DNA from 2 places in the Nonomuraea sp. NPDC002799 genome. Region 2 is predicted to be linked to the other one. Evidence: riboswitches for the same ligand, from Rfam matches in the RefSeq annotation. Region 2 holds a riboswitch; the other holds the start of a gene.
What was found. Region 2 has a riboswitch for glycine ahead of gcvT (glycine cleavage system aminomethyltransferase GcvT). Riboswitches for the same ligand answer to the same signal wherever they lie in the genome.

Region 1 (5,563 bases), on a different contig from region 2:
GGTTTCGTCGTCCCGGAGTTCGGCCCGGCCATCGACGGGCTGGCCGCGTTCATGCGCCTGCTCGGCCTGGTCGCCCGCACCCGCCTGTCGCTCAGCCAGATCGACGCCCGCATCCCCGAGGTGAAGCTGCTCAAGCGGACGGTGCCGACCCCGTGGGCGGCCAAGGGCGCCGTCATGCGCTCGGTCATCGAGTCGGCCGAGGCCGAGCCGGCCGGTCATCGCATCGACACCACCGACGGCGTGCGGATGGCCTACGACGACGGGAGCTGGGTGCTGGTCCTGCCGGCCGCCGCCGAGCCCGCCACCGACCTGTGGGCCGAGGCCGCCGACGTGGACGGCGCCCAGGCGCTGCTCGAACGGTGGGCGCGCATCGTGGAGCAGGCCGCCGGTTGATCCCGTCACACCGCGTCACCGCGGCCCCCGGAGAAAGAGGTTGCCCAGGATGTGCGCGAGCAGTGCCGCAAGATCGTAATGTAGAAACGCGCGGCGGCATGGACCACGGGGCGGAAGCGGCGGTAACTTTGTCTGCGTCCAATCCACAGTGCAGCGCCCCGCCTTGACCTTTGCCGCTGATCAGCGTAAGTTGCGGCATTCGCAAACTTGAAAAAGCGGAGCGAGGCGCGTCCCAGAGCACCGTCGCCGCGTCTTCGCGGTAGGAGGCCGAGCCGATCGATGCCGAGCGTCTACTGCACGCAGTGCGGGCACGCCAACCCCGAGGATGCCCGTTTCTGTTCCCGCTGTGGGTCACCGCTGACCAGACTCGAGGTCTCCGGGGACACCACGTCGACGATCTCCGTAGCGGGAATCGAGGCGTACGAGGCTGAGACAGGCGACATGCTGCTCGCCGAGCGGGCGCTCGTCGAGCAGCTCCCGCCCGGCACGGCGTTGCTCACCGTGACCAGGGGGCCCAACCAGGGGAGCCGGTTCCGGCTCGACAAGGAGCTCACCACGACCGGGCGCCATCCGGAGAGCGACATCTTCCTCGACGACATCACGGTCTCCCGCCGCCACGTCGAGTTCTACCGCCACCGCGGCGGTCAGTTCTCCGTGCGCGACGTGGGCAGCCTCAACGGCACCTACGTCAACAGGGAGCGGATCGAGGAGGTTCCCCTGCACTCCGGAGACGAGGTGCAGATCGGCAAGTTCCGCCTCGTCTTCCTGATGCGGGCCAACGCCGGCGCATGAGCGGGGCGGAGCGAGCGACCAGGAGAGGCGGCCTCGTGCGCGTTCACGCGGCCGGTGGAGGAGGCCGCATGAGCAGGCGACCCGTCGAGACGGCCGGGTTCGCGCTCGGGCGGCTCGCGGAGCGGGCGGCATGAGCTCTCAGGCGGCCCGCTCGCACATGAGCATCGGGGAGGTGCTCGCGCTGCTGCAGGGCGAGTTCCCCGATGTGACCATCTCCAAGATCCGCTTCTTGGAGGGTGAGGGCCTGATCGAGCCCGAGCGCAGCCCCTCCGGCTACCGCAAGTTCACCCATCTGCACGTCGAGCAGTTGCGCTTCATCCTCACCGAGCAGCGCGACCACTACCTGCCGCTGCGGGTGATCAAGGACAGGATGGCCGAGAGCTTCGGCCTGCCGCGTCCGGTGCAGCAGAAGCAGGAGCTCAGGCTCAGCAGGGCCGAGCTGATCGAGGCGGCGGGGATCGACGAGGAGACCCTCGACGACCTGGAGGACTACGGTCTGCTGACGCCGGTCGCCCGGCGTTACGACGAGGAGGCACTCAAGGTGGCGCGCACCGTCGGGGCCCTGGCCCGTTTCGGCCTGCACGCCAGGCACCTGCGCTCGGTCAGGGCGGCGGCCGAGCGCGAGTGCGGACTCGTGGAGCAGGCCGTGGCGCCGATACTCAAGCGGCGCGCCCCCGGAGCCATCGGCGAGGCCGACGAGGTCGCCAGGGAGCTGTCCGCTCTTCTGCTCGACCTGCACGCATCCCTTGTGCGTACGGGTGTCCGTTCGGTCCTCGGGCGCTGAGGCCGTAGCAGGCTGAGAGCCGGGGGCACATTCCAGGCCCCCCGGGTGTTACGTTGAATAAGCAGTCAGCAGAGAAGCGACGAGCCAATAGCTGTGCCGGGTGACCGGTCAGGAATACGGAGCAGCCCGTGTTGCAGATGGAGGTCGTGGGCGTTCGCGTTGAGATGCCCACAAATCAGCCGATCGTCTTGCTCAAGGAGGCACACGGGGAGCGGTTCCTGCCTATATGGATCGGCATGACGGAGGCCACGGCCATCGCGCTCGCTCAGGCTGAGGAGCCGCCGCCGAGGCCGCTCACCCATGACCTTTTCCGGGATGTGCTGAGCGCTCTGGGCGTGGGCCTGCGGGCGGTCAACATCGTGGCGCTGCGTGACGGCATCTTCTTCGCCGACCTGGTTTTCTCCAACGGGGTGGAGGTGAGCGCGCGGCCTTCCGACTCGATCGCGCTCGCCTTGCGCACCGGAGCACGGATTTTCGCCAGCGAGGAGGTGGTCCAGGAGGCCGGCGTGGTCATCCCGGACGACCAGGAGGACGAGGTGGAGAAGTTCAGGGAGTTCCTTGACACGATCACCCCCGAGGACTTTGGCAGGGCGGGGTAGGTATTTCAGTGCATTTACGCTTCACGACGCGCCGAGCCGGATCGTTGACTGAGCATGGTCACGGTCCTACGGTGCAAGTGAAACCCGTGGTCGCCCTTTACGAACCCCCAGATCAGGCCACGGGATGAGAGAAAGCCGGAGGTCCGCGTGGCGGTCAGCAGCGGCGAGGGAAAGACGGCCGGCCAGGAAGATCCGGTGCGGCGTGAGAGCGCGCGGCAGCGTGCCGGAGAGCAGGGTCTGCTCTTCGACGAGCAGCCTGCGGCGTTGCCAGGCGACATCGGATACCGCGGGCCGACCGCCTGCGCGGCGGCCGGCATCACCTACAGGCAGCTCGACTACTGGGCGCGCACGGGCCTGGTGGAGCCCACGATAAGAGCCGCGCACGGCTCGGGCTCCCAGCGGCTCTACTGCTTCCGCGACATCCTGGTCCTCAAGGTCGTCAAGCGGCTCCTCGACACCGGGGTGTCGCTGCAGCAGATCCGCACGGCCGTGCAGCACCTGCGTGACCGCGGGGTCGCCGACCTCGCGCAGATCACGCTCATGAGCGACGGTGTCAGTGTTTACGAATGCACGTCGGCCGACGAGGTCATCGATCTGCTTCAGGGAGGTCAGGGCGTGTTCGGCATCGCCCTCGGCCGAGTCTGGCGCGAGGTCGAGGGCTCCCTCGCGGAGCTGCCGGGGGAACGCGCGGCGGTCGAGGACACCGTCCCGGCCGACCATCCCGCTGACGAGCTGGCCCAGCGGCGCCGGGCGCGGCGCATCGGGTGAATCCCCCTAAGGCCCCCCTCTAGGGGGCCTCTGCACGCGGTCCATGGGGCATACCGTAGTAATCTGGGACAGCAAGGCTGATGACCCCGTGCGGGAGAGTCCCTGGGCCCCTGGGTCCTGGGGCGCCGAAGGAGCAACCCTCCCCGGAATCTCTCAGGCATCCCGTACCGCTCGGGTGAGGCAACTCTGGAAAGCAGGTGCGCCCGCCAGGCGCGTCTCACCGACGGTGCAAGCCCCTGTCCGGGGGTGAAGCTCTCAGGTCGCGGTGACGCCCGCAGGGACAGAGGGGGAGATCCGGCATTCGCCCGCGCCCTGGCGCCGGTCTCCATAGCCTCGGGAGGCATTGCCCATGACCGATCTGTCTGCTCCGCCGTTCTCGTCCCGGCACATCGGCCCATCCGAGCCCGAGCAGCAGCGCATGCTCGAGGCCGTCGGGTTCGAATCCGTCGCGGACCTGGTGGCGGTGGCCGTTCCGGAGGCCATCAGGGCCAAGGACCGGCTCAAACTGCCCGCCGCGATCGGCGAGGCCGAGACCATCGCGGAGCTGCGCGCCCTGGCCGGCCGCAACCGGGTGCTCACCTCGATGATCGGACTGGGCTACTACGACACGGTCACGCCCGCCGTCATCCGCCGCAGCCTGCTGGAGAACCCGGGCTGGTACACCGCCTACACCCCGTACCAGCCGGAGATCTCGCAGGGCCGCCTTGAGGCGCTGCTGAACTTCCAGACCGTCGTCTGCGACCTGACCGGCCTGCCGGTCGCCGGCGCCTCCCTGCTGGACGAGGCCACGGCCGCCGCCGAGGCGATGACGCTGGCCCGCCGCGCGGGCAAGTCCAAGAGCGACGTGTTCGTGGTCGACGCCGACGCGCTGCCCCAGACCAAGGCCGTGCTCGCCACGAGGGCCGAGCCGCTCGGCATCACGCTGGTGGAGCGGGAGCTCGACGGCGAGCTGCCCGAGTGCTTCGGCGTGCTCGTCCAGTACCCCGGCGCCTCCGGGCGGCTGCGCGACTTCCGCGCCGTGGCCGCCGCCGCGCACGAGGCGGGCACGCTCGTCGTGGCCGCCGCCGACCTGCTGGCCCTGACGCTCGTGACCGCCCCCGGCGAGCTGGGCGCCGACATCGCGATCGGCTCCTCGCAGCGCTTCGGGGTGCCGTTCGGGTTCGGCGGGCCGCACGCCGCCTACATGTCCGTCCGCGAGGGGCTCCAGCGCCAGCTCCCCGGCCGCCTGGTGGGCGTGTCGGTGGACGCCGACGGCGACCCCGCCTACCGCCTGGCCCTGCAGACCCGCGAGCAGCACATCCGCCGCGAGAAGGCCACCAGCAACATCTGCACCGCCCAGGTGCTGCTCGCCGTCATCGCCGGCATGTACGCCGTCTACCACGGCCCCGAGGGCCTGCGCCGCATCGCCCACCGGGCGCACCGCCACGCCGTGGCCCTGGCCGCCGGGCTGCGCGAGGGGGGCGTGGAGGTCGTGCACGAGGAGTTCTTCGACACCGTCCTGGCCCGCGTGCCCGGCCGGGCCGCCGCCGTGCTGGCCGCCGCCGCCGAGCGGGGCGTCAACCTCTGGCAGGTCGACGCCGACCACGTCTCGATCTCCTGCGACGAGAAGACCGGTGCCGCCGAGGTCGTCAAGGTGTGGGCGGCGTTCGGCGTCGACCGCCCCGACGTGGCCCTGGACGCCGACGCGCTGCCGGGCTCCCTGGCGCGCGAGAGCGACTACCTGACCCATCCGGTCTTCCACGGCCACCGCTCCGAGACCGCGATGCTGCGTTACCTGCGCAAGCTGCAGGACAAGGACATCGCGCTCGACCGTTCGATGATCCCGCTCGGCTCCTGCACCATGAAGCTGAACGCGACCACCGAGATGGAGCCGATCACCTGGCCCGAGTTCGCCGCGATCCACCCCTACGCGCCCGACGACCAGAGCCGGGGCTACCAGGAGCTGATCGGCACGCTGGAGGGCTGGCTGGCCGAGGTGACCGGCTACGACGCCGTCTCGATCCAGCCGAACGCGGGCTCGCAGGGCGAGTTCGCCGGGCTGCTGGCCATCCGGGCCTACCACCGCGCGGGCGGCGACGAGGCGCGCGACGTGTGCCTGATCCCGTCCTCCGCCCACGGCACGAACGCCGCCAGCGCCGTCATGGCCGGCATGCGCGTGGTGGTCGTGGCCTGCGACTCCGACGGCAACGTGGACCTGGCCGACCTCGACGCCAAGATCGGCAAGCAC
Region 2 (5,563 bases):
GGGCTGCACGGGATCGACGACGAGCTGCCGCTGGAGGACCCTTTCGAGGGCAACGCCTACTCCTCCGGCGCCGCGACCGTGCCGCACACACTGCGGGACGCGCTGGCGTTGTTCGAGGCGTCGAAGCTGGCGCGCGAGACGTTCGGCGAAGATGTGGTCGAGCACTACGCCAACAACGCGCGGGTGGAGCTGGCCGCGTTCGACGCGGCGGTGACGGATTGGGAGTTGTTCCGTGGTTTCGAGCGGATGTGACGCGAGGGTATGAAGATCGTTAACCCGGCGACGGAGGAGATCGTCGCCGACGTGGAGCCGGCCGACGCCGCCGAGGTCGATCGGGCGGTGGAGCGTGCCAGGACGGCGTACGCGAGCTGGCGCGAGGTGTCGCCGGGCGACCGGGCGCGGCTGCTGCGCCGCTTCGGCGACCTGGTGGGCGAACACGTCGAGGAGCTGGCGCGACTGGAGCTGACCAACGCCGGCCATCCGATCGGCAACGCCCGCTGGGAGGCCGGCAACGTCCGCGACGTGCTGCACTTCTACGCCGGGGCGCCCGAGCGCGACCACGGCAGGCAGATCCCGGTGCCGGGCGGCGTGGACATCACCTTCCAGGAGCCCCTGGGCGTCGTGGGCGTCATCGTGCCCTGGAACTTCCCCATGCCGATCATGTCGTGGGGCATGGCGCCCGCGCTGGCGGCCGGCAACACGGTGATCGTCAAGCCGGCCGAATGGACTCCGCTGACCGCGCTGAGGCTGGCCGAGCTGGCCCTGGCGGCGGGCCTCCCCGAGGGGGTGCTCCAGGTGCTGCCTGGAGCAGGGGAGGTCGCGGGGGCCCGGCTGGTCGAGCATCCCGGCGTGGCCAAGATCGTGTTCACCGGGTCGACCGAGGTGGGCAAGGAGATCGCCGCCAAGGCGGCGGACCAGATCAAGCGTGTCACGCTGGAGCTGGGCGGCAAGTCCGCAAATATCGTCTTTGCGGACTCGGATCTGGAAAAAGCGGCGAAAACTGCGCCCTATGCCGTCTTCGACAACTCGGGCCAGGACTGCTGCGCCCGGTCCAGGATCCTCGTCCAGGCCGAGGTGTACGACGAGTTCCTGGAGCGCCTGGCGGTGGCCGTACGCGGGGTCAAGGTCGGCGACCCCCTCGACGAGAGCACCGAGATGGGCCCGCTGATCAGCGCCGAGCACCTCGACCGCGTGCGCGGCTTCGTCACGGGCACCCCTTACCTGCAGACGGCCTGCCCTCAGGGCAAGGGTTACTGGTTCCCGCCGACCGTGCTGACCCCGGAGGTCACCGACCGCGCGTTCACCGAGGAGATCTTCGGGCCGGTGGTGTCGGTGGTGCCGTTCGAGGACGAGGCGCAGGCCGTGCGGATCGCCAACGACACCCCCTACGGCCTCAGCGGCTCCATCTGGACCCGCGACGTCGGGCGGGCGCTCCGCGTGGCCCGGGCGGTCGAGGCCGGCGCGCTGTCGGTGAACTCGCACTCGTCCGTGCGTTACTGGACCCCGTTCGGCGGCTTCAAGCAGTCCGGCCTCGGCAGGGAGCTCGGCCCGGACGCCCTGGCGGCGTTCACCGAGACCAAGAACGTCTTCATCTCCTGGGAGTGAGTCAGTGCAGCGTTTGCAGGATCGGGTGACCGTCGTCACCGGCGCGGGCAGCGGGATCGGGCTGGCCACGGCGCGCAGGTTCGCCGACGAGGGCGCCAAAGTGGTCTGCGTGGACATCGACGAGGAGGCGGGCGTCAAGGCCGCGAGCGAGGCCGGCGGCCTCTTCGTCAAGGCCGACGTGACCAGCGAGGACGACGTCGTCCGCATGTACCAGGCGGCCTTCGACGCCTACGGCAGCGTGGACGTGGCCTTCAACAACGCCGGGATCTCGCCGCCCGAGGACGACTCGATCCTGGAGACCGGCCTCGACGCCTGGAAGCGGGTCCAGGAGGTCAACCTGACCAGCGTCTATCTGTGCTGCAAGCATGCCATCCCCTACATGCGGCGCCAGGGCAAGGGCTCGATCATCAACACCGCCTCGTTCGTGGCCGTCATGGGCTCGGCGACCTCGCAGATCTCCTACACCGCCTCCAAGGGCGGAGTGCTGGCGATGTCGCGTGAGCTGGGCGTGCAGTTCGCCAAGGAGGGCATCCGGGTCAACGCCCTGTGCCCGGGGCCGGTGAACACGCCGCTGCTGCGCGAGCTGTTCGCCAAGGATCCCGAGCGGGCGCAACGACGGCTGGTGCACATCCCGCTGGGCCGCTTCGCCGAGGCCTCGGAGATCGCGGCGGCGGTGGCGTTCCTGGCCAGCGACGACTCCTCGTTCATCACGGGCAGCCAGTTCCTGGTCGACGGGGGCATCTCCGGCGCCTACGTCACGCCGCTCTAGGGGGCATCGATCGTGCAGCGTCCCGTCATCGGCATCACGTCCTACGTCGAGCCGGCCACGTTCACGGTGTGGGCGGACACGAAGGCCGCGCTGCTGCCGTACATGTACGTGGAGCAGGTGGTGCGTGCGGGCGGCCAGCCCGTCGTGTTGCCGCCGGCCGGCGAGCCCGCGCGGGTGGTGGGGCGGCTGGACGGGCTCATCCTGGCCGGCGGGGGCGACATCGACCCGGCGCGGTACGGCGAGGACTCACAAGAGCACACCGGCTATGTCCGGAAATTTCGTGACGAAGCCGAGTTCGCCCTGCTGGCCGCAGCGCTCGACGCCGATCTCCCCTATCTGGGCGTCTGCCGTGGCCTCCAGGTGCTCAACGTGGCCCTCGGCGGCAGCCTCCACCAGCACCTGCCCGACGTCGTCGGGCACACGGGCCACGGCCCGGCCCCCGGCCGCTTCGGCGAGCTGCCCGTCACCCCCGTCCCCGGCACCCGCCTGTCCAAGGTGCTGGGCACGGACCCCGTGGTGGTCCCGCACTATCACCACCAGGCCGTCGACCGCCTCGCGCCGGGCCTCACGGTGAGCGCCACCACCGGGGACGGCACGATCGAGGCGGTCGAGCTGGACGCCAGGCCTTTCGCCATCGCGGTGCAGTGGCATCCGGAGGCGGGCCAGGACGGCAAGCTCTTCGAGGCTCTGGTGGCCGCCTGCTGACGTTTCATGCCCTTTGGCCGTCGGTGCCCCAGAAGTGAACGATCAGAGCGCGACAACAACCCCGTGACGGCACTAGGCTGGTCGGACATCACCGGCGAAACCGTGCGGGAGAGCACCCTGGCAGCCAGGCAGGGTCCCTGAAGGAGCAAGCCCTCCCCGCGAACCTCTCAAGGCAAAGGACCGCACGGCTTAGGTGACTCTGGAAAGCAGGCCCGCGCGGCCTCGCCGAAGGTGAAAGTCCGGCAAAACTCGGGCGAAGCTCTCAGGCATCGACGACAGAGGGGGAGGATGCTGGCATCCGATCCTGTCCTGAGGTGCGACTAATGTCCCGACCGACACCGCTACGCGACGTTCACGAGAGTCTCGGCGCCACGCTCACCGACTTCGCGGGCTGGCTCATGCCGCTCCGGTACGGAAGCGAGTCCGCGGAGCACAAGGCCGTCCGCGAGGCGGCCGGGCTGTTCGACCTCTCGCACATGGGCGAGATCTTCCTGACCGGGCCGCAGGCCGCGGCGGCCCTCGACTACGCGCTGGTCGGGCACCTGTCGGCGCTGACGCCCGGCCGGGCCAGATACACCATGATCGTCAACGAGCGCGGCGGGGTGCTCGACGACCTCATCGTCTACCGGCTCGGGGACGAGGAGTTCATGGTCGTGGCGAACGCCTCAAACTACGAAAAAGTCGGAAATGAGCTGAAAAGCCGCTCTAAGTCGTTCGACGTGGTGGTCGATGATCGCTCCGACCAGTACGCGCTGATCGCCGTTCAGGGACCTCGCTCCCAGGAGATCCTCGCCACGCTCACCGACGCCGACCTGGCCGGGCTCAAGTACTACGCCGGCCTGCCCGCGCGGGTGGACGGGCGGCAGGCGCTCATCGCCCGCACCGGCTACACCGGCGAGGACGGCTTCGAACTCTTCGTCGCGAACGCGGACGCCGTGCCGCTCTGGCACGCCCTCACGGCGGCCGGCGCCCCGTACGGGCTGAAGCCGGCGGGCCTGTCCAGCCGCGACACGCTCAGGCTCGAAGCCGGCATGCCGCTGTACGGCAACGAGCTGGGCGCGGAGCTGACCCCGTTCGACGCGGGGCTGGGCAGAGTGGTGAAATTCGACAAGCCGGGCGACTTCGTCGGCAGGTCGGCACTCGAGGCGGTCAAGGACGACGCGCCGCGACGCCGCCTCGTCGGGCTGGTCGCGCGCACTCGCCGGGTGCCGCGCCACGGTTACCCGGTCACCAAGGACGGCGTCGTCGTCGGCGAGGTCACCAGTGGTGCGCCCTCCCAGACCCTGGGCAGGCCCATCGCGATGGCCTACGTCGACACCGGGGCCGAAACAGGCCTGGCCGTGGACATCAGGGGCAGCCATGAACCTATGGACCTGGTTGAGCTGCCCTTTTACAGGAGGAACAAGTGAGCAAAATCCCTGACGACCTGAGCTACACCAAAGAGCACGAATGGGTTGCCGGGCTCGATGACGGCTTGACCGTGACCGTCGGCATCACGGCGTTCGCCGCCGAGGCCCTTGGCGACGTCGTCTTCGTGCAGCTCCCCGAGGTGGGCGCGACCGTCGAGGCAGGCGACTCCATCGGCGAGGTGGAGTCCACCAAGTCCGTGAACGAGATCTACACTCCCGTCGGCGGCGAGATCGTCGAGGTCAACCAGGCCATCGTGGACGACCCGGGACTGGCCAACAGCGACCCGTACGGGGAGGGCTGGATGTTCAGGGTGCGCACCGAGGGCGAGCCCGAGGAGCTGCTGTCCGCCGAGGAATACACGGCGCTCACCTCAGGCGAGTCCTGACCCCATCGCCGGGGCCCGCACCGGGCCCCGGCCCTTCATGAAGGGCGCACATCAATGGCGATCAGCGTCTTCGATCTCTTCAAGATCGGCATCGGCCCGTCGAGCTCCCACACGGGCGGCCCGATGGCGGCCGCGCACAAGTTCGCGCGTGGCCTGCACGACGACGGGCTGCTCGGGCAGGTCGCCCGCGTCGAGACCATCCTGTACGGCTCCCTCGGCCTGACCGGCAAGGGCCACGGCAGCGACAAGGCCGTCCTGCTGGGCCTGTCGGGCGACAAGCCCGAGCTGGTCGACGTGGACTCCATCGAGGCGCGCCTGGCCGTCATGCGCGAGTCGGGCACCGTCCAGCTCTACGGCACCCACGAGATCCCCTTCGTCATCGGCGAGGACCTGATCTTCGAACGCAAGATCTCCCTCCCCGAGCACCCCAACGGCATGCGCTTCACCGCCACCTCCGCCTCCGGCGCGACCTTGCGGGAGAAGGTGTACTTCTCGGTCGGCGGCGGCTTCGTCGTGGACGAGAACGCCACCGGCGCCGACCGGATCAAGGCGGACGACACCGTGCTGCCCTTCCCCTTCACCACCGGCGAAGAGCTACTCAAGCACTGCTCCAACACGGGCCTGTCCATCTCCGCCGTCATGATGGAGAACGAGCGGGCCTTCGGCCGCACCGAGGCGGAGATCCGCAC

Region 1: linked by a shared signal. The riboswitch ahead of gcvP (aminomethyl-transferring glycine dehydrogenase) and the one ahead of gcvT (glycine cleavage system aminomethyltransferase GcvT) in region 2 are both predicted to bind glycine.

The regions. Positions count from the first base shown of each region.
Region 1 covers NZ_JBSFVA010000076.1:801-6,363, reverse strand. The annotation lists gene ACWD0F_RS50535 (sugar phosphate nucleotidyltransferase) at 1-393, shown strand, start outside; gene ACWD0F_RS50530 (FHA domain-containing protein) at 673-1,185, shown strand; gene ftsR (transcriptional regulator FtsR) at 1,316-1,969, shown strand; gene ACWD0F_RS50520 (bifunctional nuclease family protein) at 2,098-2,568, shown strand; gene ACWD0F_RS50515 (MerR family transcriptional regulator) at 2,716-3,336, shown strand; glycine riboswitch at 3,418-3,516, shown strand; gene gcvP (aminomethyl-transferring glycine dehydrogenase) at 3,686-5,563, shown strand, end outside.
Region 2 covers NZ_JBSFVA010000029.1:63,070-68,632, reverse strand. The annotation lists gene ACWD0F_RS37840 (glutamine synthetase family protein) at 1-252, shown strand, start outside; gene ACWD0F_RS37835 (aldehyde dehydrogenase family protein) at 262-1,605, shown strand; gene ACWD0F_RS37830 (3-oxoacyl-ACP reductase) at 1,610-2,374, shown strand; gene ACWD0F_RS37825 (gamma-glutamyl-gamma-aminobutyrate hydrolase family protein) at 2,387-3,079, shown strand; glycine riboswitch at 3,175-3,272, shown strand; gene gcvT (glycine cleavage system aminomethyltransferase GcvT) at 3,403-4,488, shown strand; gene gcvH (glycine cleavage system protein GcvH) at 4,485-4,874, shown strand; gene ACWD0F_RS37810 (L-serine ammonia-lyase) at 4,929-5,563, shown strand, end outside.